Regions from separate parts of the Faecalibacterium duncaniae genome, predicted to be linked through region 1. Evidence: predicted binding sites of a transcription regulator. Region 1 holds the regulator's gene; each other region holds the start of a gene.

Region 1 (10,125 bases):
ACGGCGGTGGAAAACCCCGGCTACCAGCGCGCGAAGCAGGTGCTGGAAAACAACGGCGTGGCGTGCTGCTGCCTGCCTGTGGATGCGGACGGCCTTTCTGTTGAGGCATTGTCCGGCTCGGGCGCGGCGGTGTGCTATGTCACGCCCAGCCACCAGTTCCCCACGGGCGTGACCATGCCGGCGGGCCGCCGCACGGAGCTGCTCCACTGGGCCTCCCGTTGCCCGGGCCAGCGGTATATCATAGAGGACGATTACGATTCGGAGTTCCGCTTTGATACCCGCCCCCTGCCCAGCCTGCAGGGCATGGCCGGGGCCGACGGCCCGGTGGTCTACCTTTCCACCTGCTCTCGCAGTCTGGCCCCCGGCATCCGCATCGCTTACATGGTGCTGCCCCGGCAGCTGCTGCCCGCCTGGCGGGCAAAGTACCGGATCTATTCCGGCACCGTCAGCCGGTTTGAGCAGCAGACCCTGGCCCGCTTCATCCGCGAGGGCTACTTTACCCGGCATCTTGCCCGGGAGCGCGTGGCCTACAAGGCCCGGCGGGATGCTCTGGCTGCCTCTCTGCGCGCTGCTTTTGCGCCGGATGAGCTGACCCTGACTGGCCTGCACACCGGCCTGCATCTGTTGGCAAGGCTGAAAAATGCCCCGCCGGATGCCGCCCTTCACGCCGCCGCAAAGGCGCAGGGCGTGGCCCTGAGTCTGCTGAGCGATTATGACCTGACCGGCGGGGAACAGGATTTTTCCGGTACGTTTGTGCTGGGTTATGGCTCCCTGAGCGAGGCATCATTCCCCGAGGCGGGCGAAACGCTGAGGAAGGTCTGCACCGCCGCCTGGGAAGCGTCTGTGACCGTGTAAGTGCCCGCTTTTGCATCCCACGCCCCGGGCAGGGCCTCGGCGTGGGGGAGGGCGCTGTTGTTGGCCAGAAACTCCAGGACCGTGCCCAGCAGGGTGTAATCCTGCGCCGCAAAGTCGGTGAGCAGGGCCGCGCTGCTGGCCCGCAGGGCATCCGGCAGGGTGGCGGGCAGCAGGGCGAGGTCCTGCCGGAAAAAGGCTTCCCACACTGCCGCCCGGGCAGCGGCCCGGCGGGCAGGCGGCAGGGTGCCCTCCGCATCCCAGCCGGAGAGCAGAGCGTGGGCCTCCTTGGCTGAAATGCTCTGCACGGCGGCGGAAAGCCCGGTTTCGGCCAGCTCATCGGCAGTCAATGCCCCCGAAAACCCCACCCGCACCGGCCCGTAACGGGAAGCGGTCTTTTCCAGCACGGCGGGGGACAGCGCCAGATAAAACATATCCTCCGGCAGGCCCAGCACCTCCAGAAGTGCCTGACGGCACCGGGCGGGCCCCGCCGCTCCGTAGCAGTGGGCAAGGCTGGCAGTCTCTCCGTTGAAGGGAACCGTCAGCTCCCCCGGCACGGCCAGCAGGTTCAGACTGTTCTGGGCGGCGTTCAGGTAGACCAGCAAAAAGCCCGGCTGCTCCCCGGCGGTGCAGAGAAGCAGGGTCATCCGGTGCTCGGCCCGGGGCAGCTGGATGGGCACCCCGCTCTGGGGCTGGGCGGTCTGGATGCGGGTGCGCACCATCTGCCGGGTGAGCAGGACTGTGCCGCCCACCAGCGGCAGAAGCACCAGAAGTGCCGCCCCCAAAGCCGCCCAAAAGGGCCTCCAACCGTTCTTGTGCATCCCGTGTTCCTCCGTTCCGTTTTGGAACAGGGTGGGCCGGGATGCGCTTTTTTATACAGAAACCGCTGCCCGGGCATGAAAACGCCCCCTGTGCCATACAGTAGAGCACAGGGGGCGTTTGTGTATGTGGGAGAGCTTGGCGCGGGTGAACGCGGTGGTCGGCGGTGTGGTATGGGGGCCGGTGGGGCTGGCGCTGCTGTTTGGCACCGGCTGCCTGCTGACAGTGCGCACCGGTTTTTTCCAGCTGCGGTATTTCGGGTACTGGATGCGGCACACCATCGGGGCCATCTTCCTGGACCGGAATGTGACCGCCCACACGGACGATGAAGCCATCAGCCAGTTCCAGAGCCTTTGCACGGCGCTGGCGGCGACCATCGGCACCGGCAACATCGTGGGTGTGGCGGCAGCCATTCTGGCAGGCGGGCCGGGGGCTGTGTTCTGGATGTGGGGCATGGCCCTGCTGGGGATGATGACCAGTTATGCCGAGAACGTGCTGGGCATCTGCTACCGCCGCCGGGATGCCGCCGGAAGATGGTGCGGCGGGCCCATGTACTATCTGGCCGAGGGGCTGGGCGGCGGCTTTGGCCGGGCACTGGCGGTGCTGTTTGCCTGCTTTTGCGTGCTGGCCAGTTTCGGCATGGGGAATATGAGCCAGATCAACTCCATTGCGGGCAATCTGCAGGCGGTGTTCCGGGTGCCGCCGGTGGCAACGGGCATTGTACTGGCCCTGCTCACCGGGCGGGTCATACTGGGCGGGCTGAAGCGGGTGGCCGCAGTCACGGAGGCCATCGTCCCGCTCATGGCCCTGTTCTACCTGTTCGGGGCGCTGACCGTGGTCTGTGTCCATTGGGCGGCTGTCCCAGCGGCATTCGCGGCCATCTTCCGGGGGGCGTTTGGCTTGCAGGCCGCCGGGGGCGGGGTGCTGGGTTACGGCATGGCCCGGGCCATCAGCTGGGGATTCAAGCGGGGAGCCTTTTCCAACGAAGCAGGACTGGGCGCGTCGGTGCTGGTGCACTGCGCGGCCAACGTGGAGGAGCCTGTCCAGCAGGGAATGTGGGGCATGTTCGAGGTGTTTGCAGATACCATGGTGGTCTGCACCCTCACGGCCCTTGTGGTACTCACCAGCGGCCTTGTGGATCTGGACACCGGTGCGGCCCTGACCGGCGTGGAAGGCTCCGCACTGGTGGGGCAGGCCTTTTCCACGGTGTTTGGGGCGTTCGGGCCGCAGTTCATCGCGGTGTCGGTCCTGTTGTTCGCCTATTCCACTACGCTGGGGTGGAGCCATTACGGCACCCGGGCAGTGGTGTATTTGCTGGGGGAGTGTGCCGCCGCAGGATATAAACTGGTGTTTGCGGCTATGGTGCTGGTGGGTGCTGTGATGAAGCTGGATCTGGCCTGGGCGCTCTCCGATACCTTCAACGGCCTGATGATGCTGCCCAATCTTGTGGGCGTGGTGGGGCTTTCGGGAGTGGTGGTCCGGGAGACACAAGCGTACCTGAAACGAAAATGACCCTCTCCGTCCCTGCAGTCTGTCTGTCAGATGCGGGATGGAGAGGGTCATTCTTTATCGCTTCTTTTTATTCGGCTTCGGGGCAGGCCGCTTCAGGCTCCGCACCGCGTCACGCCCGGCGGCGATGCCGCTGCCAAAGGCCCAGTGCAGGTTGAAGCCGCCGCAGCTGCCGGCGCAGTCCAGCGTTTCACCCACAAAGTAAAGGCCGGGGCAGCCCTTGAACTGGAAGCTGGGGGTCACTTCGGTCAGGCTCAGGCCGCCGCCGGTGGTCTGGGCCTGCTTCCAGCCGCAGGGGGTCAGGCCCTCGAACAGCCAGTGCTTGGCCGCGTTGGCCAGCACCTGCCAGGCGGCATCCGGCAGGGTGTCCACCGGTTTTTCAGGCAGCTTTGCCGCTGCCCACAGGGCGCGGCCCAGCTTGGGATTGAGCAGACCTGTCCAGAAATCCGCAGGTGCCTTGCCCGGCAGCAGGGGCACCCGGGCCGCAAACAGGGCGGTCAGGGCAGTCTCGTCCAGCATGGGGAAGAGGTCCAGCTCCACAGCCGGGCGCTTTGGCCCCCGCCCCGGGGCCAGATGGCCGGACAGCTGCATGATGCAGATGCCCGAAAGCCCGTAGTCCGTGAACTGCACCTCGCCGTTTTCCACAGCCACGGTGCAGTGGCGGTCGAGGTCCAGCAGGGTGGCAGCGGCCTTGGCCCGGATGCCGGCCAGAGATCGGTTGGGCTTTGCTGTCTGCAGGGCGGTCAGGCAGGGGTACAGCGGCTCCAGCTTTCCGCCGCACTGGGCGGCGAATCGGGTGCCGAAGCCGTCGGTGCCGAACTGCGGCCCGGCATTGCCGCCCATGGCGCAGATGACGGCATCGGCCCGCAGGGTCTGGTCCTGACCCTCGGCATTCTCACACAGGATGGTATAGCCGCTGCGGTTCTGGCTCAGGGTCTGCACAGTGCAGCCGGTGCGCACCTCCACGCCCAGCCGGGCAAGGTGGCCTTCCAGCAGGGCCAGCACGTCTGCGGCCTGGTTGGAGTAGGGGTACACCCGCCCGGCCTCATCGGTGCGGGTGTACAGGCCCAGCGCCGCGAACCATTCCAGCGGTGCGGCGGCATCCACCGCGGCCAGCAGGTGCCGCAGGGCGGCGGGGTCAGCGGTGAAATACTGCTCCGGTGCAATGCCGGTGTTGTCCAAATTGCAGCGGCCGTTGCCGGTGGCCAACAGCTTTTTGCCGCACCTGGGGTTGCGGTCCAGCACCGTCACCCGCACTGCCCCTGCCGGGGCAGACTGGGCGGCGGCCAATGCGGCGGCAAGGCCCGCTGCACCGCCGCCCAATATCACGATCTGCTGCATAAGAGCACCCCCTCAGAAATCCATACATTTTATTATAACATACACAGCAGCAAAAGGATAGAAGAATGCCCCAAATTTGCAGCGAATAATCTTTGGCGAAAGCCTTGACAGAAAAAGCAGAATTTGGTAGTGTTGATTCGACGGAATTGCGTGGTTTCGCAGGCTGTGGAAATGCAGCCGGAAAAGGGCAGAGAGTTGGGACTCTGCTGAGGAGAAGCTGAATATGTGGAAGAAAAAAGAAAGATGGACGGCAGCTGCGCTGCTGCTGGCGATGGTCGTGGTGACAGGTCTGTGCTGGTACATCCTGTACATCCGGCAGCAGTTCTATGACGAAGGCACCCGCAACCTGCTGGAGACCTATGAGCAGGTGGATAAGGCGTTTACCATCTTCAGCCGGAGCAACTGGAACATGCTGAACGAGTGGGGCAAGAGCCTGCAGGCTGCCAATGAGGAGGGCCTGGCGGAGGAACGCCTGCGCAGCTATGAGGCCGAGCGGGAGATCTGGCGGTACAGCAGCGTGTATCTGTTCAATGAAAACTGCGAATATTGGAGCATCCGGGGCAAGCATGAAAAAGTGGATCACCTCTGGACGGCCTTTGAGGAGATGTACCGCACCGGCAAGCCTACGGTGTCCAGCTACATCATGCGGAGCGGGGAGCGCCGGGTGGTATACTCTGCGCCCATTGCGCCGGTGGAGATCGACGGCACCACCTACACCAGCCTTGCCGTGAGCTATCGGAATAAGACCATAGAGGAATTGATCGGCGGCAGTGCTTACGGCGGCCAGAGCGACTGCTACATCATCCATCCCGATGGCGATGTGATGCTCTCGGAGGAGCCCAAGAGCGAGATCGAGGACTGGATGGACAACCTGTTCGACTACCTGCAGAAGTATGCGCAGGTGGATGCGGGCACACTGACCCGGGCCCGGCAGGACGTGGCAGAGGGCCGCAGCGGCAGCCTTTCCTGCTGGCTTGAGGGCAAGAACTATTATCTGGTCTACCAGCCTGTGGGCTTTCAGGATCTGTCCATTGTGGGCATCGTCGGCCGTGACGTGGTGGACAGTGGAATGCGGAAGATCCAGAACGCCACCATCCTGCTGCTGGCTGGGCTGTTCTTCTGCGCAGGCATCGTGCTGGTGCACGGTGTCCGCATCGATGCCCGCCTGCGCGTGGAGGAAAAGGAGCGCGCCCTCCGGCAGGAAGAGGAGGCCCGCCAGCAGATGGAGGACCTGGCCAACACCGACGGCCTGACCGGACTGTATAATGAACGCTATTTTGACGCATTGTTGAAAGAAAACGAGCTGAACAGGACACCGTTTGTCCTGTTCTACCTCGACCTTGACCGTTTCAAGCCTGTGAACGACCGTTACGGCCACGATGTGGGCGACCAGCTGCTCAAGGAGGTGGCCAGCCGCCTGCGGGGCTGCGTGCGGGAGAGCGATGCGGTGTTCCGCATCGGCGGGGATGAGTTCGCCCTCATCGTCAACGGAGCCATAACGGAGGGGTTCTGCAAGAGCCGGGTGGAAAAGATCAAGGCAGTCATCCGGGAGCCTTACCGCCTGAAGGATGCAGAGGTGCAGGTTGGCACCAGCTGCGGCTGTGCGGTCTACCCCTGCGACAGCGATGATGTGCGTGCCATCCGCATCCTGGCCGACCACCGGATGTATGAGGATAAGCAGCGCTCCGGCCGGAGCTGAATGAATAATTCCTTTCCTGTTTCCACAGAATAACCATACTTCACAGAAATCTGGAAGCAAAACCGGAACATGGAAAGGAAGGGAACCTTATGAAAGCAACCGGCATCGTGCGCCGCATCGATGAGCTGGGGCGGGTGGTCATCCCCAAGGAGATCCGCCGCACCCAGCGCATCCGCAGGGGAGACCCGCTGGAGATCTTCACAACAGGGGACGGCGAGGTCATCTTCAAAAAGTATTCGCCCATGGGGGAACTGAGCGGGGTGACGGCCCAGTATGTGGATGTGCTGAGCAAGTGCTTTGCCCTGACGGCCTTTGTCTCAGACCGGGACCGCATTCTGGCGGCATCCGGTGCGGGCAGGCGGGATCTGGCAGACCGCAGCGTGAGCCAGCCGCTGGAAAAGCTGATGGACAGCCGCAAGCCCTACCAGAGCGATGGCAGCCCCGAAAAGGCATTGCTGCCCTGTGAGGGCTCACCCCGGGCGCTGCTGTGCGCCGTGCCCATCATTGCGGCGGGGGATGTCACAGGCAGTGTGGGCCTGCTTACGGAGGACCGCACTGCCCAGCCCGATGCCGCCCAGCTCAAGGCGGTGAACGTGGCGGCGGCATTTCTGGCAAAGCAGATGGAGGAATGATCTATTATATAGGAGAGCCGCCGCAGGGCGGCTCTTTTTTGTGGGGCCTTTATGACAGAATTATGAATCTTTCAAAACTTTTCTGAGAAGCTATTGACAGCGCCGCAAAATTGGATATAATGGTCTTAGCACTCAGGAAGAAGGAGTGCTAAAGAACGAAAAGCGAACGAAGGAGGCAGGCGCTATGACGATGGATGCACGCAAACAGCGTGTCTTGCAGGCAATCGTTGCGCTGTATGGCCTCGAGGGCGAGCCCGTGGGCAGCAGTGTGCTGGCAAACTACTTTGATATGGCAGTTTCCAGTGCCACGCTGCGCAACGAGATGGCCGCGCTGACCAAGCTGGGTCTGCTGGAGCAGCCCCACACCAGCGCAGGCCGTGTCCCCAGTGCCAAGGGCTACCGTTATTATCTGGATCATCTTCTCAACGATGACCAGCCGCTGGACCGTGTGACCCGCGCCCGTGTGGACGCGGTGTTCGCAAGCCTTGACCACGAGCCGGAAAAGCTGGCACAGGGTGCCGCCAAGGCGCTGGCCGCCATCAGCGGCTGCACCGCCGCCGTCAGCACCCCCTGTGCTGAGGATCTCTGCATCGCCCACTACGAGGTGGTGCAGGTGGGCCGCAGCGCCGCAGCGGTGCTGGCTGTGACCACTGCCGGTTATGTCCGCACCCGTGTGGCGCGGGTCCGCACCGGTCTTTCCCGGGAAAATGCAGCGGCGCTTGCCGCCCTGCTCAACCGGAATCTGACCTTTGTGGCTCCTGTTGATCTGTCGCCCCGGCTCCTTGCAGAGCTGTGCAGCCAGATCAGCCCGGAGCTGGTGCCGGTGATCAGCGCTGCCGCCGCCATCCTGCAGGATTCCACCCAGCCCCATGTGTATCTGGGTGGTGAGCAGTACCTGCTGGACTGGCCCCAGCTGGACGGCAAGGTGGGCAGCATCCTGAGCCTGCTGAACGACGAAGAGCAGGCCGCCGCCCTCATTGCACCCCCGGCAGAGCAGAGCGAGAGCATCCTGCTGGGCGAGGATCTGGAACCTCAGATCCCCGGCCTGTGCATCGTGAGTGACCGGTATCTGGTGGGCGGAGGCCTCTGGGGCTCCGTGGCCCTCATCGGCCCCACCCGGATGCCCTTCCAGAAGCTGATGCCGCTGCTCCACACCTTTGCCGATCAGCTTGGCGAAGGAATGAGCGGCAAACGAAAAGATACCCCGCAGGCAGCCGCACCCCGGCGGACTGTGATCTATAAGGAGGACCTGGAATGAGCGAAGAAACAAAAAAGACCCCGCAGGCAGAAGAACCTGCCGTGGAGCCCAACACCGCCGAGCAGGCCGCCCCGGAAACTGCACCTGAGCAGGCAGCGGCTCCCGAGACGAACGCTGAAGCGGCAGACCCCAAGAAAAAGGATGGCTTCTTCAACAAGAAGGCCCGGGAGCTGGAGGCCGTGAAGGCAAAGCTGGACGCGGCTGAGAAGAATGCCAATCAGGCCAAGGATCAGCTGCTGCGGATGGCCGCCGAGTATGAGAATTACCGCAAGCGCTCCACCCGTGAGGCTGACCAGAAGTTCAACGACGGTGTGTCCTTTGCCGTGAACCAGATCATCCCCATTCTGGATACGCTGGATATGGCGGCCAACGCCCCCACCACCGACGAGAATTACAAGAAGGGCGTGACCATGACGCTGGACAAAGCCGCCAAGGCGCTGAACGCCCTCCATGTGGAGGAGATCGAGGCGCTGGGCAAGCCCTTTGACCCCAACTTTATGAATGCCGTGCAGCAGATCCCCGCCCCCGATGGGCAGGAGAGCGGCACCGTGATCACGGTTTACCAGAAGGGCTACAAGCTGGGCGATAAGATTGTCCGCCATGCCACCGTTGTTGTGGCAGAGTGATTTTGCAAGACCCCGCAAGGGTTTTCAAATATAACATCCGCTTGGTAACATTTGAGCATCACATAAACAAAAAACGTTCTGAATTTGAGAGGAGCTTTCATTATGAGTAAGATCATTGGTATCGACCTTGGTACTACCAACAGCTGCGTGGCTGTTATGGAGGGCGGCGAGCCCGTTGTTATCGCTAACTCTGAGGGTGCACGTACCACCCCGTCTGTTGTCGGCTTCACCAAGACCGGCGACCGTCTGGTGGGTCAGGTCGCAAAGCGCCAGGCCATCACCAACCCTGAGAACACGGTGGCTTCCATCAAGCGTTATATGGGCACCGACCACAAGGTGACCCTGAACGGCAAGGAGTACACTCCCCAGCAGGTCAGCGCTATGATCCTGCAGAAGCTGAAGGCAGATGCTGAGGCTTATCTGGGCGAGACTGTCACCGATGCAGTCATCACCGTTCCTGCATACTTCAACGACAGCCAGCGTCAGGCAACCAAGGACGCAGGCACCATTGCCGGCCTGAACGTCAAGCGTATCATCAACGAGCCCACTGCCGCATCTCTGGCATACGGCATCGATAAGGAAGAGGACCAGAAGATCATGGTCTACGACCTGGGCGGCGGCACCTTCGATGTCTCCATCATCGAGATGGGCGACGGCGTGACCGAGGTTCTGGCCACCAACGGTGATACCCACCTGGGCGGCGATGACTTCGACCAGCGCATCATCGACTGGATGGCAGATGCGTTCCAGAATGAGAACGGCATCGACCTGCGCAAGGATAAGATGGCTGCACAGCGCTTGAAGGAAGCTGCTGAGAAGGCAAAGATCGAGCTGTCCAGCGCAATGAGCAGCCAGATCAACCTGCCCTTCATCACTGCTGACGCTACCGGCCCCAAGCATCTGGATATGACCCTGACCCGCGCAAAGTTCAATGAGCTGACCGCTGATCTGGTTGACCGCACCATGACCCCTGTCCGCAAGGCTCTGCAGGATGCAGGCCTGCGTCCCTCTGACCTGAAGAAGGTCCTGATGGTCGGTGGTTCCACCCGTATCCCCGCTGTCTACGATGCAGTCAAGAAGGAACTGAACTGCGAGCCCTTCAAGGGCATCAACCCCGATGAGTGCGTGGCTGTGGGCGCTGCCATCCAGGGCGGCGTTCTGCAGGGCGATGTCAAGGGCCTGCTGCTGCTGGATGTCACCCCGCTGAGCCTGGGCATTGAGACCCTGGGCGGCGTGTGCACCAAGATCATCGACCGCAACACCACCATCCCCACCCACAAGAGCCAGGTGTTCTCCACTGCCGCTGATAACCAGCCCTCTGTTGAGATCAACGTTCTGCAGGGCGAGCGTGAGTTTGCCCGCGACAACAAGAGCCTGGGTGTGTTCCAC
Region 2 (10,125 bases), 1.4 Mb from region 1:
TGGTTCGATGGCTCTTTTACCAAAACTATCTGCGGGGCAAAGAACCGCAATCAACTGCCGAAAGCAAAGACAATTGCCGAGGAATTGGGACTGGTGGAAAACAAAGACTTCTTCCTTATCCGGGATGCCTGCCACACCGAGCTGGAGCCGGAAGAATTTGATGAAAACGGAGGAGGCATGACCCTGACCTGCATCGGTTTCCGCCCGCTGCCGGATGAAATTGCACATCAGATCAGCCATAAGTTCCATTTGTATTGATAGAATTCCTTTATTTTATAAGCATTTTCCACAGTCACTGCAGCCGTTGCAGATCAACTTGCTACCGCAGGTCTCGCAGTTTGCGCGGAAATGAGGCACATAGAGATCTTCCTGCGGGATGGGGTAGCCCCAGTCGTCCACGAGGTCAAAATGAATGGGCCTGCCCTGATAGTTCATGCCGGATTTACAGGCCATTCGGCTTTGCAGCTGCTTGTTTGGCAGGTGGTAGCGCCTGCCGTCCTTGATGAACACGGTGCCGGTCTCGATAAAGCAGAATGTTACGTTGGCATCCACGCATTCCTGCCGGAGAGACTTGACCCAATCAAAATTGCAGGGGCGGGCACCATCGTAGTTTTCGCCGCCGCAGATGACCTGCTCGATTTGCCCGGCGGAAAGGTACTGCCGGATGCTTACTGGCCCGATGAAGGGCGCGCACATGATGCCCTTGTGTTTGAAGGGCAGGTCGAACAGGATGGGAATGCGCTCATCGGCGCGGCGCTGATTTTCACAGGTGACGTTGAAAAAGATGTTGTCCCAACCGCTGCCCCAGTCCGGCGGCAGGCACTCCCGCACCCGCTGCGGCCGTTTGGTGAGAAGGAAAAACACCACATCGCTGCGCTGGCGCATGATGTCCCACGCCTCAGCCCGCCACGGGTCGGCTTCTTCCAAGAAGAAGTCCGAGGTCATGCAGACCCGGATCTGCTCACCACTCTGGATTTTGTAGTGTCCGGTGCGGTCTTTCTGGAGCGGATAGGAAAAGCCGCTTTTCGTTTTGTAGATCTCGGCTCCGTTCTGGTCCCGCATCCGGTCGAGAAAATACATGTAGCAGTTCTGGCAGCCCTCGCTGCACTTGACGCAGCCGTGCCATGGATTCCAGATGTCGTGCAGGAAGCTCACCCTCTTTCTGTACCTATTATTATAATAGCTGCGCGGACAGGAAACAAGAGCACCCCTTGCACTGCCCCGCCGGATGTGATAGGATGAAGAAAACCATGTGAGGGAGGAACCACCATGCCGTTTCTGATGATCCGCAACGACATCACCAAGGTGGCGGCGGATGCCATCGTCAACCCGGCGAACCGGAACCTTTTGCAGGGCAGCGGCACCAGCCGTGCCATCTATCAGGCAGCAGGGGAGCAGGAGCTGACCGCCGCCTGCGAAGCCATCGGCCGCTGCGATTTGGGCAGAGCCGTGTGTACCCCGGCGTTCGGTCTGCCCGCAAAATATATTTTCCATGCAGTCTGCCCGGCGTGGCACGGCGGCGGGTTCGGCGAAGCTGAACAATTAGCCGGTGCATACCACTCTGCACTGAAATTAGCCGCAAAGTACCACTGCGAGAGCGTGGCCTTTCCGCTGCTGTCCAGCGGGAACTACGGCTACCCCAAGGAGCAGGCCTTCCGCATTGCGGTGGATACCATCACGCAGTACGTCATGGAGCACGACCTGACCGTGTATCTGGTGCTTTACGACCGGGGCTCGCTGGCCGTGAGCCGGAAGCTGTTCGCCTCGGTGGAGGAGTACATTGACGACCACTATGTAGCACAGAACGATGAAAGCTACGGATTTGGCCGTCGGCGCAGGGAATTGTCAGAGCAGCGGAGGCTTCTGGAAGAAGATGCTGCCCTGCCGATGCTAGGTGCAGTTCCGGCACCCGCCGCGGCACCCAGGACAGCCCGCAGTCTGGAAAGCCTGATGGACAACCTTGGCGAGAGCTTCACCACTCGGCTGCTGCGGCTCATTGACGAGCGGGGGCTGAAAGACTCCACCGTGTACAAGCAGTCCAACATCTCCCGGCAGCATTTCTCCAAAATTCAGTGCAACCGCGACTACAACCCCAAAAAGAAAACCGTGCTGGCCTTTGCGGTTGGGTTGCACCTGTCCGAAGATGAAACCATCGACCTGCTCAAGAGTGCGGGCTATGCCTTTTCGGATGGCTCCAAGCGGGACTGGATCGTGCGGTATTGCCTGGAACACAAAATCTATAACATCAATCAGGTCAATACGCTATTGTTTGAATACGATCAGGAACAGCTGGGTGCGTGATTTGTCGCCTGCCCGTTGACCTTTTGCCCTTCGGTTTGTGGTATCCTTTTGCCAACGAAAGCGATACACCACAAAACGGAGGGCATTTATTATGAAGAAAAATCTTACCGAGCTTGTTTTCATTCTGGACCGCAGCGGTTCCATGGGCGGGCTGGAGCAGGACACCATCGGCGGGTTCAATGCTATGCTGACCCGGCAGAAGGAGCAGGAGGGCGAGGCCAACGTGACCACCATCCTGTTCGACCATGAGGTGCAGCTGCTGCACGACCGTTTTCCGCTGAAGGCTGTTGCGCCGCTGACCGAAAAGGACTACTACGTCCGGGGCTGCACGGCGCTGCTGGATGCCATTGGTTATGGCATGGAAAAGATGGTGAATATCCAGCGCCATCTGCCGGAGGACGAGCGTGCCGAAAAGGTCATCTTTGTCATCACCACCGACGGACTGGAAAACGCCAGCAAACGGTTTGGCTATGAGAAGATCCGCCGGATGATCGAGCGGGAAAAAGAGCAATACGGCTGGGAGTTCCTGTTCCTCGGTGCCAACATGGACGCCGTGAAGGAAGCTGCCCGCTTCGGCATCGGGGCAGACCGGGCGGTGCGGTTTGAGAATGACGCACAGGGCGTGGCGGTCAACTACCACGTTGTTAGCGAGACAGTCTCCCGGATGCGGGAAGCACCCTGCTGCGCGTCCATCGGCGCAGAGTGGAAAGAACAAATCGAAGCTGATTTCCAGAAGCGGCATCATAGGTAAGGGAGGAAACAGCCATGTTAGGAGCAATCTTGGGTGACATCGTGGGCAGTCCCTATGAATTTGACCACAACAATTACAAGCACAAGGATTTTCCGCTGCTGAGCGAGAAATCGCACTTCACCGATGATACCGTCATGACCGCTGCGGTGGCAGTTGGTCTGATTGACGGAAAGGGTCTGCCGGAGAGAACATTTTGTGCAGTGCAGCATGAAATGCGGTTCTGGGGCCGTGAATATCCCCATGCCGGTTACGGCGGGATGTTCCGCCGGTGGCTGCACGCAGAAAATCCGAATCCCTATGGCAGTTTCGGCAACGGCTCGGCTATGCGGGTGTCGGCAGCGGGCTGGCTGTTCGACACGCTGGACAAAACGCTGGAAATGGCAAAAGTGACCGCTGAAGTCACCCACAACCACCCGGAGGGCATCAAAGGCGCGCAGGCCACGGCGGCAGTGATTTTTCTGGCCCGTACCGGCCACAGCAAGCCGGAAATCAAACAATATGTGGAGCAGACCTTCGGCTATGACCTGAACCGCACCTGCGATGAGATACGCCCGACTTATCATCATGTGGAGACCTGTCAGGAAACTGTGCCGGAAGCAATCATTGCTTTTCTGGAAAGCGTCAGTTTTGAGGATGCACTTCGCAATGCGGTCTCTCTGGGCGGCGACAGCGACACCCTTGCCTGCGTCACCGGCGGCATTGCCGAAGCTTTTTACGGGATGCCGCAGGAACTGCGGGACGAGACTTTGAAACGTCTGCCGGAGGATATCCGGGAAGCATATGAACTGTTGTGCTTCATGATTGCCAAGATGATATAAAATGCGATGATGCGACTGAATTTTGAAAAGATTGCATAGGATTTTATAAAAGTATTATTCTTTCGTGAATTTTAGCACTCTTCTATTGACACTGCTAATGAACGGTGCTATAACAGTGGCGTGCTCAGGAGGAAGGGCAAAAGGAGAGCCGCAAGGCTCCCCGGAAAGCCTTTCCGAGTGGACGCTTCAGATTTTTTGCCCCGACCCGAACGCCGGGATTGGAGGAATGATTTATGCTTATGCCGACTGTTTTCCATGAAAACCTGTTCGATGATTTCTTCGATCCGTTCTGGAATGACGCTGCACTGGAACGTATGATGAACCGTGAGGCTCGTGATACCTTTGGTAAGCGTGGTGCAAACATGATGAAGACCGATGTCAAACAGACGGACAACGGCTACGAAGTAGCTGTTGACCTGCCGGGCTGCAAGAAGGAAGACGTTCAGATGGATCTGAACGACGGCTACCTGACCATTCAGGCAGTGCGCAGCCACAGCAACGACGAAAAGGATAAGAAGGGCCGCTATCTGCGGCGCGAATCCTTCTCCGGCACCTGCGCGCGCAGTTTCTACGTGGGCGATGTGAAGAAGGAAGACATCCACGCAAAGTTCGAGGATGGCGTCCTGCACGTCGAGCTGCCTGCTCCTCAGCAGACGAAGGCTTTGCCTGAGAACCCGAACCTGATCGAGATCGAGTAAAACGCCGGTCGTGTGCGCCAAAGCACAACGCACATAAGATGCCCCCGGAGAGCCGCAACAAGCCCTCCGGGGGCATTTTTGTTTCGCTATCTTTTCCGCAAGGGAAAATCATGGTATACTGAGAACAGCAACTCGGAATTTATGGAGGTACTTCACTATGGAATACAAACGCTTTGGCGGTAGGCTCCTTGTCCGCATCGACAAAGATGAGGAAATCGGTGAAACAAATTTGATTTTAGGGGGACAAAGATGAGTGATGTAAAAGAAAAGACCGGCGCAGTCCTGAGGGAGACGGCAGTCCTGACCGGGGCGGTGGCGATCATTGCGGCGGGCGTTTTCTTTTTTCTGGTGCCGAGCCATACATCCGTCAGCAGCATTTCCGGCCTTGGCATCGTGCTGTCCAATTTTGTGCCGCTGCCCTTGTCGGTCATTACGATGATCCTGAACGTCGTGCTTCTCATCATCGGGTTCTTTACCTGCGGCAGAGAATTTGGCGCAAAGACCGTATACACCAGTGTGCTGCTGCCGGTGTTTCTGGGGCTGTTTGAAAAGCTGTTCCCGGAGTTCGGCTCGATGACCGGCAGTCAGGAGCTGGACGTGCTGTGCTATATTCTGGTGGTCAGCATCGGGCTGAGTATTTTGTTCAACCGCAATGCATCCTCCGGCGGGCTGGATATCGTGGCAAAGATCATGAACAAGTACCTGCACATGGAATTGGGAAAAGCCATGTCTCTGTCGGGAATGTGTGTGGCGCTTTCCGCGGCCCTGGTCTACGATAAAAAGACCGTGGTGCTGAGTATCCTCGGTACTTACTTCAACGGCATCGTGCTGGACCATTTCATCTTTGATAACAGCATCAAACGCCGCGTCTGCATCATCACCGAAAAAGAGGAGACGCTGCGTCAGTTCATCCTCCATGACCTGCACAGCGGTGCGACCATGTACGAGGCCATCGGTGCATACAATCTGGAAAAGCACAACGAGATCATTACCATCGTGGACAAGAGCGAATATCAGAAGCTGATGAACTTTATCAACCGGGAAGACCCCAAGGCTTTTGTTACCGTTTACAATGTGTCCAGCATGCAGTATCAGCCCAAGATCTAATCGGCGGAGAGCTGCGTGGTATACTCAAGTCCGGAAATATCAAAGCGCATGGAGGTAAAAAGCATGCTGACCTATACCTATGTTTCAGAGGGGACGTTTGCCCTGATGGAAAAACCAAAGCCGGTGCTGCAGCACGAGCGGGACGCCATTGTAAAGGTGACCCTTGCCAGCATCTGCTCCAGCGACCTGCACATTAAGCACGGCAGCGTGCCCCGGGCGGTGCCCGGCATCACCGTAGGGCACGAGATGGTGGGCATCGTAGAAGAAGTGGGCAGTGCGGTGACCAATGTGAAACCCGGCGACCGGGTGACGGTGAACGTGGAGACCTTCTGCGGAGAGTGCTTCTTCTGCAAAAAGGGCTTCGTGAACAACTGCACCGATCAAAACGGCGGCTGGGCACTGGGCTGCCGCATCGACGGCGGGCAGGCGGAGTATGTCCGGGTGCCCTTTGCGGATCAGGGACTGAACAAGATCCCGGACGGCGTCACCGATCGGCAGGCGCTGCTGGTGGGCGATGTGCTGGCCACCGGCTTTTGGGCGGCACGCATTTCGGAGATCACCCCCGAGGATACCGTGCTGATCCTCGGTGCAGGGCCGACTGGCATCTGCACGCTGCTGTGCGTCATGCTGCACAGTCCCAAGCGCATCATCGTCTGTGAAAAGGACGCAAGCCGCCTGCAGTTCATCCGTCGGCACTACCCGCAGGTGCTCACCGTGCAGCCGGAGGACTGCGCCGCCTTTGTGCGTGCCCACAGCGACCACGGCGGGGCCGATGTGGTGCTGGAGGTGGCAGGGGCAGACTCCACCTTCCGGCTGGCATGGGAGTGTGCACGGCCCAACGCCATTGTGACGGTGGTGGCACTGTACGATAAGGCGCAGACCCTGCCGCTGCCGGAAATGTACGGCAAAAACCTCACCTTTAAGACCGGCGGCGTGGACGGCTGCGATTGTGAAGAAACGCTGCGTCTCATCGCAGAAGGCAAGATCGATACCGAACCGCTCATCACCCACACCTACCCCCTGCGCCGGATCGCAGAGGGCTACGAGCTGTTTGAAAAGAAACGGGACGGCGTGATCAAGGTGGCAGTGGAGTGCTGACGGTGTGCGCCAAGTCACACACGCACATAAGGTGGCCCCGGAGAGCTGTAACAAGCCCTCCGGGGCCATTTTTGTTTCCCGACATCTTTTCCGCAGCGGCAGGGCGTGGTAGAATAAGGGCAGAACCGATCCACAGGTGAAAAAATCGAACTTCAGAGAGAGGAGATGTTTCTATGCAGTCCGATGAACTGAAACGCCGGATCTCGGCAGGCAGAGGAGATGCTCTGGCCGATCTGGTTTTGAGAAATGCCAGAATCGTCAATGTGTTTACCGATGAGATCGACACCGCTGACATTGCCATCAGCGGAAATTCGATCGTGGGCGTGGGAACGTATCATGGCCGGAAAGAAGTTGATCTGCACGGCAAATATGTCTGCCCGGGCCTGATCGATGGGCATATCCACATCGAAAGCTCCATGCTCTGTGGTCCGGCCTTCGAGCAGGCAGTGCTGCCCCACGGTACCACTGCGGTGGTCACAGACCCGCACGAGATCTCGAACGTTGCGGGGCTGGAAGGCTTGGATTTTATGCTGGAAACGACAAAAAATCTGACCCTTTCGGTTTATTTCATGCTGCCCTCCTGTGTTCCGGCCACGGATCTGGATGAATCCGGTGCGGTGCTGAACGCAGAACAGCTCCGGCCTTACTACGGCGATCCCCGTGTGCTGGGGCTTGCGGAACTGATGAATGCCTACGGAACGGTGCGCTGTGACCCGAAGATCCTGCAGAAGATCCGCGACTGCACCGAAGCGGGAAAGATCGTGGATGGCCATGCGCCGCTTTTGAGCGCTAAGGACCTGAATGCTTATATTGCGGCAGGCGTTCAGTCCGATCACGAGTGCTCCAACATCGAGGAAGCCATGGAAAAACTCCGGCGCGGACAATACATCATGATCCGGGAAGGAACGGCTGCCAAAAATATGGAGGCCCTGATGCCGCTGTTCCGGGAGCCCTATTGCAGCCGCTGTATGCTGGTGACGGATGATAAGCACCCCGGTGACCTGCTGGACAGCGGACACATCGATTCCAACATCCGTAAAGCGATCCGGCTGGGCGCAGACCCGGCAGTGGCCGTCAAAATGGCAACGCTGGTCCCGGCACAGTATTTTGGGTTCAAGCAGCGCGGTGCCGTAGCACCGGGGTACCGGGCAGATCTGGTTGTGGTTTCTGATCTGGAATCCTTTACGGTCGAACAGGTTTACAAGAATGGCACGCTGGTGGCCGAGCACGGAAAAACGCTGAAACCCGCACCGCTTGACATCGACCGTGTGAGATTTTCCCACGTTATGGATTCCTTTGATCTGGATGAGATCACACTGCAGGACCTGGAACTTCGGGAAAGCGGGGAGCAGGAGCGTGTCATCTGCCTGAACCGGGGCGAGCTGCTTACGGAGGAAAAAATCATCCCGTTCCAACGGCATCCGGGCAAAGCTCCCGGTGTGGACCCGGAACACAACATCGTAAAACTGGCCGTTTTTGAGCGGCATCATCACTCCGGCCATGTGGGCATTGGCTTTTTAGGAAACTTCAGCCTGAAATGCGGAGCCGTTGCATCGAGCATCGCACATGATTCCCATAACCTGATCGTGGCAGGGGACAACGATACCGATATGATGCTGGCCGGCAACACTGTGCGGAAAAACAAAGGCGGACTTGCGTTTGTGGCAGATGGACAGGTCGTGGCAGAACTTGCGCTTCCGGTGGCCGGATTGATGAGCACCGAAAGCGCAGAGAGCGTTGCGGCGAAAATGCAGGCGCTGAACGATGCCCTCAAGGCACATGGTGTAGCGGAAGATATCGGCATCTTTATGACCCTCGCCTTCGTCAGCCTTCCGGTCATTCCCAAACTCAGACTGAATACATACGGCATCATCGATGTAGCGCAGCAGAAAGTCGTTCCGGCTGTTTTTTAATACGCGATAACAAAAATACTGCCGGAGACCGACCCGAATGGTCCGTCTCCGGCAACAGAACAGTTCGTTCCTACTCTTAGAAACGAGCCGCATCAAGAGAAAAGTTGACGGAAATTCTTATTTGATAAATCGAAATTTGACGAGGAGCGTGATTGTATGGGGAAAGCGATTTTAGCAATGATCGTAACCGTAATTGTTGGGTATATAAGTGGTGCCATCTTTGCAAATTGGGTCAATGCACCAGAGTGGGGCGTTATTCTTGCTGTTGCTGTGATGGGAGCATTTATCATTTACTTCAATGATAAGAAACAGTAAACAAATTCGCGTTTATCAAGGTGAACATTTAAGTGTTAAAAACGGGAGTGAAAACAAATGATGACCATTGCACAGATCATGGAAAAGATGATCGCCTTTTCCGAAGGGAATATCCATGACATCACGCACCTGAGCTGCGTGTGGACCTATGCCAAAACCATTGGTGAGCTGGAGGGGCTGGACGCAGACACGCAGTTTATTCTGGAGGTGGCGGCCATCACCCACGATATCGCCTGCCCGCTCTGCCGCAAAAAGTACGGCAACACCAATGGTAAATATCAGGAGCAGGAGGGTGCCCCGCTGGTGCGGGAGTTCTTGGCGGATACCGGCATGACAGCAGAACAGATCGACCGTGTGGCCTATCTGGTAGGGCACCACCATAGCCCGGCGCAGATCGACGGCATTGACTATCAAATTCTGATTGAGGCGGATTATATCGTCAATGCGTCCGAAAGCGGGTACGGTCAGCAGGCAATCCGAACCTTTATGGAACATACGATGAAAACGACAGCAGGTATCCGGCTGACGAAAACAGTGTTTGGAGTGTAAAAATGATTCAGAAGCATTGCTTTGAATGCGGTACGGCAAGCCCTCTTATATTCTGGTGGCTGGATATGTGAACCGCGGTGAGGCAGAAGAACACGCCGTGGTGCGGGAAGTCCGGGAAGAAACCGGGTTGGAAGTAGAGCACCTCCGGTTCAACCGTACCAAGTTTTTTGAGCCGTCTAACACGCTGATGTGCAACTTTACGGCTTTCGTCAGAACCGCAAAGGCACTGCATATCAACCACGAGGTGGACCGCTGCAAGTGGTTCACCCCACAGGAAGCCAGAGAAAACATCCGTCCCAACAGCCTTGCAGCGGAATTTTTGAATGCGTATCTGGACGAAGTGGGGAATAAGCCGATGGAGATGTGATTCGTGGCTGTGCCACGGGAATTTTGACGGAAAGTATGGAAAAAAGTTGGTTCGGCCTGTTTCGGTTGACTTTTTTATAAAGAATCGATATATTGATACTATATAGTATCAATAAGTATCAACTGCGAGGTGGGCAGAATGGATGGGGCACAGTTTGCCAAAATGCTTTCAGATAAGCATTTGCTTGAACTCAATCGGATGGAATACA
Region 3 (10,125 bases), 830 kb from region 1:
CGCTCCAGACCGGCATAATAGGGATCGGGGTTGGGAACATCCAGCGGGCGGAGCAGTGCCTTTTTGGCCAGATAAGCCACCTTGTCAAAGCTGCCGCCTACGCCGATGCCCAGCACGATGGGCGGGCAGGGGTTGGAACCGGCCAGCTGGACGGTCTCCAGCACGAACTTCCGGAAGCCCTCCACGCCGTCGGCGGGCTTGAGCATCTGGATGCGGCTCATGTTCTCGCTGCCAAAGCCCTTGGGGGCCACGGTGATGGTGCAGCCGTCGCCGTCTACCAGATGAACGGTGATGGCTGCGGGGGTGTTGTCGCCGGTGTTGCCCCGGCGCAGCGGGTCGGCCACGATGCTCTTGCGCAGGTAGCCGTCGGTGTAGCCGCGGCGCACGCCCTCGTGGATGGCGGCTTCAAAGCTGCCGTCGATGTGGACATCGGTGCCCAGCTCCACGAACACGCAGGCCATGCCGGTGTCCTGGCAGATGGGCAGGTCTTTTTCTCTGGCGGCGCTCAGGTTGGACCACAGCAGGTCCAGGGTATTCTTTGCCAGCGGCCAGGGCTCTTCCTGCCGGGCCTTGTCCAGCGCCGCCTGCACATCCTGCGGCAGGCGGGTGTTGGCCTCGATGCAGAGCCGGGCTACGGCGTCGGTGATGGCTTGTGCGGAGATGTTCCTCATCTCGTGTTCCTCCCTTTACAGGCGGGCAGTGCCGGTCTCGCGGGCAGCCTTTGCCACGGCAGCAGCCACGGCCTCGGCTACACGGGGGTCAAATGCGCCGGGGATGATGTTCTCCTCGCTGCGGTCGGCATCGGTGATCAGGTCAGCGATGGCATAGGCTGCGGCCAGCTTCATCTGGTCGTTGATGTCGCGGGCGCGAACGCTCAAAGCGCCCTTGAACAGGCCGGGGAAGCAGAGCACATTGTTGACCTGGTTGGGGAAGTCGCTGCGGCCGGTGGCCATCACGCGCACGCCGCCTGCCTTGGCATCGTCCGGCATGATCTCGGGGGTGGGGTTGGCCATGGCAAAGACGATGGCATCCTTGTTCATGGTCTTGCACAGCTCGGTGGTCAGGATGCCGGGGCGGGACACGCCGATGAATACGTCGGCTCCCTCGATGGCTTCCTTCAGGCCGCCCTTGATCTGGCGGGGGTTGGTCACCTCGCCCAGCCAGTTCTTGTGGGCCTCGGCGCTGTTGCAGCCCTTGTACAGTGTGCCGAACTGGTCCACGGCCACGATATCCTTGGCACCGGCGGTCATCAGCATCTTGATGATGGCAGTACCGGCAGCGCCGGGACCGTTCAGGACGATGTGCACGTCCTCCATCTTTTTGCCCACCACGCGCAGGGCGTTGATGAGGGCAGCGGTCACCACGATGGCGGTGCCGTGCTGGTCATCGTGGAACACGGGGATATCCAGCTCCCGCTCCAGCGTCTCTTCGATCTCAAAGCACTCGGGGCTCTTGATATCCTCCAGATTGATACCGCCAAAGGTGGGGGCAATGGCCTTGCAGGCTGCGATCACGCTGGCGGCATCGTGGGCATCGATGCAGATGGGGAAGGCATCCACGCCGCCGAACTCCTTGAACAGCACGGCTTTGCCCTCCATCACAGGCAGACCGGCCTCGGGGCCGATGTCACCCAGGCCCAGCACGGCGGTGCCGTTGGAGACAACGGCCACCATGTTGCCCTTGAAGGTGTACTTATAAACATCGTCGGGGTTTTCCTTGATCTTGCGGCAGGGCTCGGCAACGCCGGGGGTGTAGGCGGTAGACAGGTCATCACGGGTCTTGACCTCCACCTTGCTGGTAATGCCCACCTTGCCGTGGTGGGTCTCGTGCATTTCAAGGGCGGCTTTGTTGTAATCCATGGGGTGTTCCTCCGTTTGTATCGGGCGCTTCCCGCGGAAGGGAGCGGCCGGGGTTTCTCGTATCTCCTTTATTTTAACAGAACCGGGCGGGCATTTCCACCGGAAAAGCCGCTTTTTCGGCCGGTGCCCCGCAAAAGTCGGACAAACCCGGCGCTCTATTTGTGGAATTTCTGCAAAATTCTTTTCTTTTTCACTTTTGCCCTTTATAATAAGGTCTGTACTATGCGACCCGAATCTGAACCCGGCGGGATGCCGGTGTTCCAACAGGAGGAACTTTATTTTGAAAAAGATCATCACAAAGGCGGTCTGCCTGCTCTGCGCCGGTGCGCTGGTGCTGGGCGCAGCAGGCTGCTCCAAGTCCGCTGATTCTTCTTCTGCCGCTTCCAGCACAGCCGCCGCTGTTTACGGCAGCGCGGAAGATTACGATTACGAGAACTTCTCCTACAGCAGCGGTCTGGACGAGAACGGCTACTGGGAGGGCGTGAAAGCGCTTGACTATGTCACCCTGCCCGAGAACTTTGCAAGCCTTACCTTCAAGCGTTCTGAGATCGAGCCCACCGAGGAGGAGATCCAGAGCGAGATCGACAGCCTGCTCAGCGACCACGCCACTGAGAAGCAGGTAACGGACCGTGCCGCAGCGGACGGTGATACCGTCAACATCGACTATGCCGGTTCCGTGGATGGCGTTGCGTTCAGCGGCGGCACTTACAGCGGCTACAGCCTGACCCTGGGCAGCGGTACTTTCGTCGATGGCTTTGAGGATCAGATCGTAGGCCACACCCCCGGCGAGACCTTTGATGTCACCGTGACCTTCCCGGAGGGATACAGCGATTCTACCGATTCCGAGGGCAACACCGTTGTCCTGAGCGGCAAAAAAGCTGTGTTCTCCGTTACCCTGAACTACATCAGTGAGAAGGTCCTGCCCGAGCTGACCGACGCGTGGGTGGCCGAGAACTACGGCGAGAGCGATGATGTTCACACCGTGGAGGAGCTGAAAGCGCTCTACCAGAAGATGCTCTACAACACCAACCTGCAGAACGCCATCATGGACGACCTGCTGGCGAACTCCACCTTCAAGGAGCTGCCCAAGGAGGTCACCGATTATCAGGTGAACCAGTGCCTGAACTACTACTACACCATGGCCAACTACTACGGCTACGATCTGGACAGCTTTGTGCAGACCGCCGCTGGCTATGAGAACGCCGATGACCTGCTGGAGGGGATGAGCGACAGCATCACCACCTACTCCAAGGAGGCTCTGCTCTATCAGGCAGTGGCCGAGACACTGGACATCGTGCCCACCCAGGAGCAGATCGATACCTATTCCTCCTACACCGGCACCTACGGTGAGAACTACTGCACTATGGTCGCCCTGATGGATGCCGTCACCGATGCGCTGACGGAGAGCGCAGTGGTGAGCTGAGTGCCCTGCCCCCCTATCAAGAGAACTTGTGCCGCTTCGGGTCCGCCGGGGCGGCATTTTTGTCTTGTTTGCAAACAATTTGTGAATTGTTGCCGTACCATCGAAAACCCTATTGACAAAGTGGGGTGTTTGGAGTATAGTTTTAGCAGTCGAACAGATAGAGTGCTAAAAATGAAATGGCAATCAATCTGAAAGACTGCTGAAATAACATTTTCGGTACGAATGGAGGTCGATTCTATGAATACCAATCAATATACGCAGAAAACGCTGGAAGCTCTGCAGGCTGCCCAGCAGCTGGCTGTGGAGTACCAGCACAACGCTTTGGAGCCGGAACATCTGCTGCACGCCCTGGCTTCGCAGGAGCAGGGCCTGATCCCGCAGCTTCTGCAGAAGCTGAACGTGGACCCGGGCAGCTTTGCCGCTGCCGTGGCCGAAAAGCTGTCGGCCCTGCCCCGGGTGTCCGGCTCCGGCCGTGACCCCGATAAGGTCTATATCTCGCAGGCAACGGATAAAGTCCTGAGCGCCGCCGCCCGGGAAGCCAAGGCCATGAAGGACGAATACGTCAGTGTGGAGCATGTGTTCCTGGGCCTGCTGGATGAGCCGACCCAGAACACCACGGAGCTGTTCCGCGCCTTCAACATCAAGAAGGATGCGTTCCTGCAGCAGCTGACTGCCGTGCGCGGCAACCAGCGCGTGACCAACGACAACCCCGAGGATACCTACAACGCTCTGCAGAAGTACGGCCAGGATCTGGTCGATCTGGCCCGGAAGCAGAAGCTGGACCCCGTGATCGGCCGTGATCAGGAGATCCGCAACGTGATCCGTATCCTGTCCCGTAAGACCAAGAACAACCCCTGCCTGATCGGTGAGCCCGGCGTTGGCAAGACCGCCATCGCCGAGGGCTTGGCCCAGCGGATCGTGCGCGGCGATGTGCCCGAGAACCTGAAGAACCGCACCGTGTTCAGCCTGGACATGGGTGCACTGGTGGCCGGTGCAAAGTACCGCGGCGAGTTTGAGGAGCGCCTGAAGAGCGTCCTGAATGAGGTCAAGAAGAGCGAGGGCAAGATCATCCTCTTCATTGATGAGCTGCACACCATCGTGGGTGCGGGCAAGACCGACGGTGCCATGGACGCGGGCAACCTGCTCAAGCCCATGCTGGCCCGGGGCGAGCTGCACTGCATCGGCGCAACCACGCTGGACGAATACCGCCAGTATATCGAAAAGGACCCCGCTCTGGAGCGCCGGTTCCAGCCGGTGCAGGTGGATGAGCCCACAGTGGAGGACACCATCTCCATCCTGCGTGGCCTGAAGGAGCGCTATGAGGTGTTCCACGGCGTGAAGATCAGCGATAATGCGCTGATCGCCGCCGCAACCCTCTCTGACCGCTATATCACCGACCGTTTCCTGCCGGATAAGGCCATCGACCTGGTGGATGAAGCCTGCGCCATGATCAAGACTGAGATGGACAGTATGCCCAGCGAGATGGATGATCTGGCCCACCGCATCACCCAGCTGCAGATCGAGCAGGTCAGCCTGAAAAAGGAGACCGATGCCCTGAGCCAGAGCCGCCTGCATGAGCTGGAAAAGGAACTGGCCGAGCTGCAGGATAAGTTCCGCAGCATGAAGGCAAAGTGGGAAAACGAGAAGAACGCCATTGGCAAGGTACAGACCCTGCGTGAGCAGATCGAGCAGACCAATGCCGCCATTGAGAAAGCCCAGCGTGAGTATGACCTGAACAAGGCTGCTGAGCTGAAATACGGCAAGCTGCCCGAGCTGCAGAAACAGCTGGAAGCGGAGGAAAAGCTGGCCAACGAGAAGAAGGAGGACAGCCTCCTGCGTGACCGTGTGACCGATGAGGAAATTGCCCGGATCGTGGCCCGCTGGACCGGCATCCCGGTGGAGAAGCTGGTGGAGGGCGAGCGCGAGAAGCTGCTGCACCTGGACGATGTGCTCCACAAGAGAGTCATCGGTCAGGACGAGGCCGTGACCAAGGTGAGCGAGGCCATCCTGCGCAGCCGCGCCGGAATCGCAAACCCCAACCGCCCCATCGGCAGCTTCCTCTTCCTCGGCCCCACCGGTGTGGGCAAGACCGAGCTGGCCAAGGCGCTGGCACAGGCTCTGTTTGACGATGAGCGCAACATGGTGCGTATCGATATGACGGAGTATATGGAGAAGTTCAGCGTCAGCCGCCTGATCGGCGCGCCTCCGGGATACGTGGGTTATGAGGAGGGCGGTCAGCTGACCGAGGCTGTCCGCCGCAAACCCTACAGCGTGGTGCTGTTCGATGAGGTGGAAAAGGCCCACCCCGATGTGTTCAACATCCTGCTGCAGGTGCTGGACGATGGCCGCATCACCGACAGCCAGGGCCGTACCGTGGACTTCAAGAACACGGTCATCATCCTGACCTCGAATCTGGGCAGTGACATCATCCTGAACGATCTGGAGCAGCGCCGGGCACAGGGTTCCAACGAACTCAGCGACGAGGCAAAGCATCAGATCGACCTGCTGCTGAGAAGCAAGTTCCGCCCCGAGTTCCTGAACCGTTTGGACGAGATCGTCTACTACAAGAGCCTGACCAAGGACGAGATGCGCAAGATCGTGGATCTGCAGCTGGCAGACCTGCGCAGCCGCATGGACGAGGGCAAGCATCTGAATCTGGACGTGACCACCGCCGCCAAGGACTACATCATCGATTCTGCCTACGACAGCGTCTATGGTGCCCGCCCCATCAAACGGTTCATCCAGAGCCGGGTGGAGACCCTGATCGCCAAGGCGATCATTCAGGGCCGCTATGCCGAGGGCAGCACCCTGACCGTGGATTACGACGGAAATGCCCTTGTGCTGAAATGATTTTCCACAGTTTTACCAGTTTTGTACCTCTGTGCCGGCTGTAATGCTTGCATGGGGGTGCGGAATATGATATTATAACAAGTAACATTGATGTGCTTTTCATCGCGGAACAGCCACGGTGGAAAGCACATTTTTGTATCCCTAGGAAAGAACTCCTTCCGTCATCGCTGCGCGATGCCACCTCCCTCGGTGAGGGAGGCTGACCGTGCGGCAAGGCTCCCTCTTTGAGGGCGCTGGCTGTGAAGCAGACTGAGGGAGTCCGTTCTTTAATAAAAAACAGAAAGTTGAGTGTGATTTTCCTTTATTATGGACGATGGCAGTATGACGCTCTGGGTAGCGCTGGTGATCCTGGTGGGTTTCTCCGCCTTTTTCTCCGCATCCGAGACCGCATTTTCCTCCCTGAATCAGATCCGCCTGAAAAGCCGCGCCGAGGACGGCGATTCCTCTGCCGCCCGGGTGCTGGCCATGGCGGAGCAGTATGACAAGCTGCTTTCCACCATCCTCATTGGCAACAATATCGTGAACATCGCCGCCGCTTCCATCGGCACCATCCTGTTTACCCGGATGCTGGGTGCCGAGCGGGGCGCTACGGTGTCCACCATTGTGCTGACGATCATCGTGCTGATCTTTGGCGAGGTGACTCCAAAGAGCCTGGCCAAGGAGATGCCGGAAAAGGTGGCTACGGCAGTCTCGCCCTTCCTTGTGCTCCTGATGGCCCTGATGACCCCGCTGACCTGGCTGTTCACCCAGTGGAAAAAGCTGCTGGGCCACTTTGTCCACAGCGGCGAGGCCGATACCATCACAGAGGGTGAGCTGATGACCATGGTCAGCGAGGCTGAAAATGACGGCGAACTGACCGACCGGGAAAGCGAGCTCATCCGCAGCGCCATCGAGTTCGATGACGTGGAGGTGGAGGAGATCCTGACCCCCCGTGTGGATGTGGTGGCTGTGGAGGATGATATCCCGCTGGAGGAGCTGGCCCAGACCTTTGCGGAGTCCGGTTACTCCCGTCTGCCTGTCTACCACGGCACCATTGATAACATCATTGGTGTGGTACATGAAAAGGATTTCTATATCGCCCGCCTGAAAAAGGCGACCAAGATCGATGATCTGGTGGTGCCCACCCTGTATACCACGGGCTCCACGCAGATCTCCCAGCTGCTGCGCACCCTCCGGGAGCAGCACCACCACCTGGCCGTTGTTGTGGACGAATACGGCGGCACCGAGGGTATCATCACGCTGGAGGATATCCTGGAAGAGCTGGTGGGTGAGATCTGGGATGAGCACGACGAGGTCACTGAGGACTTCCGCAAGCAGTCGGACGGCAGCTGGCTGGTGTCCGGTTCTGCCAGCGTCGATGATCTGTATGAGGAACTCGACCTGCCGGAGGAAGAGGACATCGATTCCAATACCGTCAACGGTCTGGTGCAGGAAAAGACCTGCCATCTGCCCAAGGTAGGCGACCGCTTTACCCTGGGCGAGTACGATGGTGTTGTTACCCGCACCGCCAAGCGCCGCGTGACGGAAGTGCGCCTGACCCCCGCCGCCCCGGCTGAGGATGCCGAGAAGGACGACGAAAAGGATAAGCGCTTCTCCCGCCTTGCACAGCGCGGGGAGAGCCGCTGACAGGAAGCGTAAGATAGAAACAGTGAAACGCCGCCGGGTGGAGCTTTTGGCTCTGCCCGGCGGCGTTTTCTTGATTCAAGTCCTTGCCCGCGGCCCTGCACTGTGCTAAACTGAATAAAATACAGAACGCAGGAGGACAAGGAACTTGAAACGGATGTCGAAGTTTGCGCGCCGGTGTGCGGCGCTGATGCTGGCGGTGGTGCTGCTCTGCATGGCAGTGCCTGCCGCCTTTGCAGCGGAAGGGGACACCCTGCCCGCCGGTGCCACCACCATGGGCGGTGCCAACACTACTCTGATCCCGGACGAGGAGGAAAACTGCCTGAGCTGGCTCTTCGGCTCTGGCGATACCATCACCATGCCCTACCTGAACGTCAAGGGGCAGGGCCTGCGCCGGAACGTGACCCTGGATCTTGAGGACTGTCTGGTGGGCATCACCTACACCGAGCTGGGCTCCATCGGCAGCTATGTCAGTGACGCGGCGGCACAGCAGGCGTGGAAAGCGCAGGCGGTGGCTATCCACTCCTATCTGGAATACCACAAGAAATACGGCTCTTCGGCCAACGCGCTGGTGTACACCCCCGTGGATCAGATCCCTTCCTCTGCCCGCAGCGCCATCCGCAGGGCAGTCTCTGAGGTCAAGGACGAGGTGCTGACCTGCAACGGCAGCGTCATCGATGCAGTGTGGTCGGCCAGCGCGGGGTACAACACCCAGACCGGCGTGTACGGCACCTGCTCCGGTCTGGATGCCTGGGGCACCGATGTGCCCTATCTGCAGAGCGTGGAAAGCCCCTACGAGGAGCAGTATCACAACCTGATGCGCCGGATCATCGGCAAGGATTACCGCTACATCGAGTATAACGACAGCAAGACCGGCCAGCCCTACGAGAGCGCCGACACCACCCATAAGGATCTGGGCGGCTTTGTCCAGTACAATACCTTTGTCTCGAACGGAAAGAGCTACCGCTACATCGGCCAGTTCGTTTCCTCCCGTTATTGCTTTGATTTCAGCGCGGACGAGAACGGAACCCCCTGCATGAACTACTATGGCTTCGGCCACGGTGTGGGCATGAGCCAGTGCGGCATGGTGGGCTATGCGCAGGAGCAGGGCATGGGCTACCGGGACATCCTGCGCCACTACTATACCGGCGTGTCCTTTGGCACGGTGGGCAGCGGCAGCTCGAACGGCGGCCTGTTCGGCTGGCTGTGGAGCCTGCTGGGGCTGTAATAAATTTTGCACCGGAAAGCGCAGGAAATGCGGAAAAGCGCTTCTCAAACGGGACGAAATCTGGTATACTATTATAGTTTGTAAAAATGCGTCTGGGCGGCGGAATGGCCCAGTGAAGTGGAGAAGTCGGAATGCAGTTGGAGAAAGCAAAGGAAACAAAGCAGGACATGGAGCGCTGCCGCCTGCTGGCACAGCGCATTGCGGAGGAGCTGGCCCCGGCAACAGCTGCGGTGCTGAACGCCGAGACCCCGGCACTGGAAAAGGCCCTGCACCGGGCGGGCGTGGATGCCAACCCCTTTACAGTGGCTGCCCGGCAGGCAGACCTGCTGGTGGTGGAGGACCCCGCCTGGGTGGAGATGCCCGCGCAGCTGCCCGGACAGGTGCTGCTGGTGTTTACCGGCAGCAACGTGGCTGAGGGCTGGGCCGAGGAACTGGCCCGCCGGGGCTACTACCGGGATTTCCGCTGGCGCAGCCGGGGCCGTGCCCAGCAGTCGGCTCTGTACTGCACGGTCCAGCCTGCCACCGCCGAGATGATCGCGGGCTATGAGAAGGAGTTGGATCTCCTGCGTGACCGGATGGTGCGTGCCGAGCGCACCTGCAACGAGGAAGCCGCCCTCATTGAGCGGCTCCGCAGCGATCTTTCCCTGAGCCGCAGCCATGCCAAGAACCTGGAAAAGACCCTGAACGAGGTGACCAGCTCTACCTTCTGGAAGCTGACCTGGCCCATGCGGTATGTTGTCAGCAAGAGCCGCCAGATCTGGCACACCTTCCCGCTTTTCGTCCTGCTGGGTGAGCTGCGCCGGGACGGCATCTCGGGTGTGCGGGAGCACGCCCGCGCCAGGCGGGAGTATGCCGCCCTCTTCCCGGGGAACCTCCTGCGGGCCGACCGCTTTGCCCCGGTAGAGCTGCTGGTCAGGCAGGCGAACGATCAGCCTGCCGGTCCCAAGATCAGCATCGTGGTGCCTCTGTACAACACCCCGCTGGATTTCCTGGACGAGATGCTGGATTCCGTGGTGAACCAGACCTACAAGAACTGGGAGCTCTGCTGCGTGGATGCCGGTAAGGACGAGGCCGTAGGCCAGCATGTGCAGGCCCGTGCGAAGGCCGATGCACGCATCCGGTATCAGAAGCTGGAAAAGAAT

Evidence for each region. Region 1 encodes HrcA, which represses chaperone genes, less so after heat shock. Its sites were predicted from a motif close to TGTTAGCACTCNNNNNNNNNGAGTGCTAACA; they were not measured.
Region 2: the regulator HrcA is predicted to act here: its motif matches at 3,940-3,970, upstream of GXM22_RS05565 (Hsp20/alpha crystallin family protein).
Region 3: the regulator HrcA is predicted to act here: its motif matches at 3,423-3,453, upstream of clpB (ATP-dependent chaperone ClpB).

What each region holds. Positions count from the first base shown of each region.
Region 1 is NZ_CP048437.1:2,895,468-2,905,592, reverse strand. Features, by position in the region: gene pdxR (MocR-like pyridoxine biosynthesis transcription factor PdxR) at 1-855, shown strand, start outside; gene GXM22_RS14015 (hypothetical protein) at 762-1,673, opposite strand; gene GXM22_RS14010 (alanine/glycine:cation symporter family protein) at 1,798-3,183, shown strand; gene GXM22_RS14005 (BaiN/RdsA family NAD(P)/FAD-dependent oxidoreductase) at 3,238-4,521, opposite strand; gene GXM22_RS14000 (sensor domain-containing diguanylate cyclase) at 4,745-6,220, shown strand; gene GXM22_RS13995 (stage V sporulation T C-terminal domain-containing protein) at 6,310-6,852, shown strand; gene hrcA (heat-inducible transcriptional repressor HrcA) at 7,037-8,110, shown strand; gene GXM22_RS13985 (nucleotide exchange factor GrpE) at 8,107-8,736, shown strand; gene dnaK (molecular chaperone DnaK) at 8,839-10,125, shown strand, end outside.
Region 2 is NZ_CP048437.1:1,157,922-1,168,046, forward strand. Features, by position in the region: gene GXM22_RS05540 (aminoacyl-tRNA hydrolase) at 1-258, shown strand, start outside; gene GXM22_RS05545 (DUF5131 family protein) at 274-1,155, opposite strand; gene GXM22_RS05550 (macro domain-containing protein) at 1,270-2,301, shown strand; gene GXM22_RS05555 (vWA domain-containing protein) at 2,393-3,052, shown strand; gene GXM22_RS05560 (ADP-ribosylglycohydrolase family protein) at 3,067-3,870, shown strand; gene GXM22_RS05565 (Hsp20/alpha crystallin family protein) at 4,104-4,568, shown strand; gene GXM22_RS05570 (YitT family protein) at 4,818-5,675, shown strand; gene GXM22_RS05575 (alcohol dehydrogenase) at 5,739-6,773, shown strand; gene ade (adenine deaminase) at 6,947-8,686, shown strand; gene GXM22_RS05585 (hypothetical protein) at 8,843-9,001, shown strand; gene GXM22_RS05590 (HD domain-containing protein) at 9,059-9,550, shown strand; gene GXM22_RS05595 (NAD(+) diphosphatase) at 9,576-9,917, shown strand; gene GXM22_RS05600 (Fic family protein) at 10,056-10,125, shown strand, end outside.
Region 3 is NZ_CP048437.1:627,515-637,639, forward strand. Features, by position in the region: gene GXM22_RS02955 (fumarate hydratase) at 1-671, opposite strand, end outside; gene GXM22_RS02960 (NAD(P)-dependent malic enzyme) at 687-1,859, opposite strand; gene GXM22_RS02965 (trigger factor) at 2,140-3,282, shown strand; gene clpB (ATP-dependent chaperone ClpB) at 3,520-6,132, shown strand; gene GXM22_RS02975 (HlyC/CorC family transporter) at 6,439-7,758, shown strand; gene GXM22_RS02980 (sporulation protein SpoIID) at 7,913-8,983, shown strand; gene GXM22_RS02985 (glycosyltransferase family 2 protein) at 9,115-10,125, shown strand, end outside.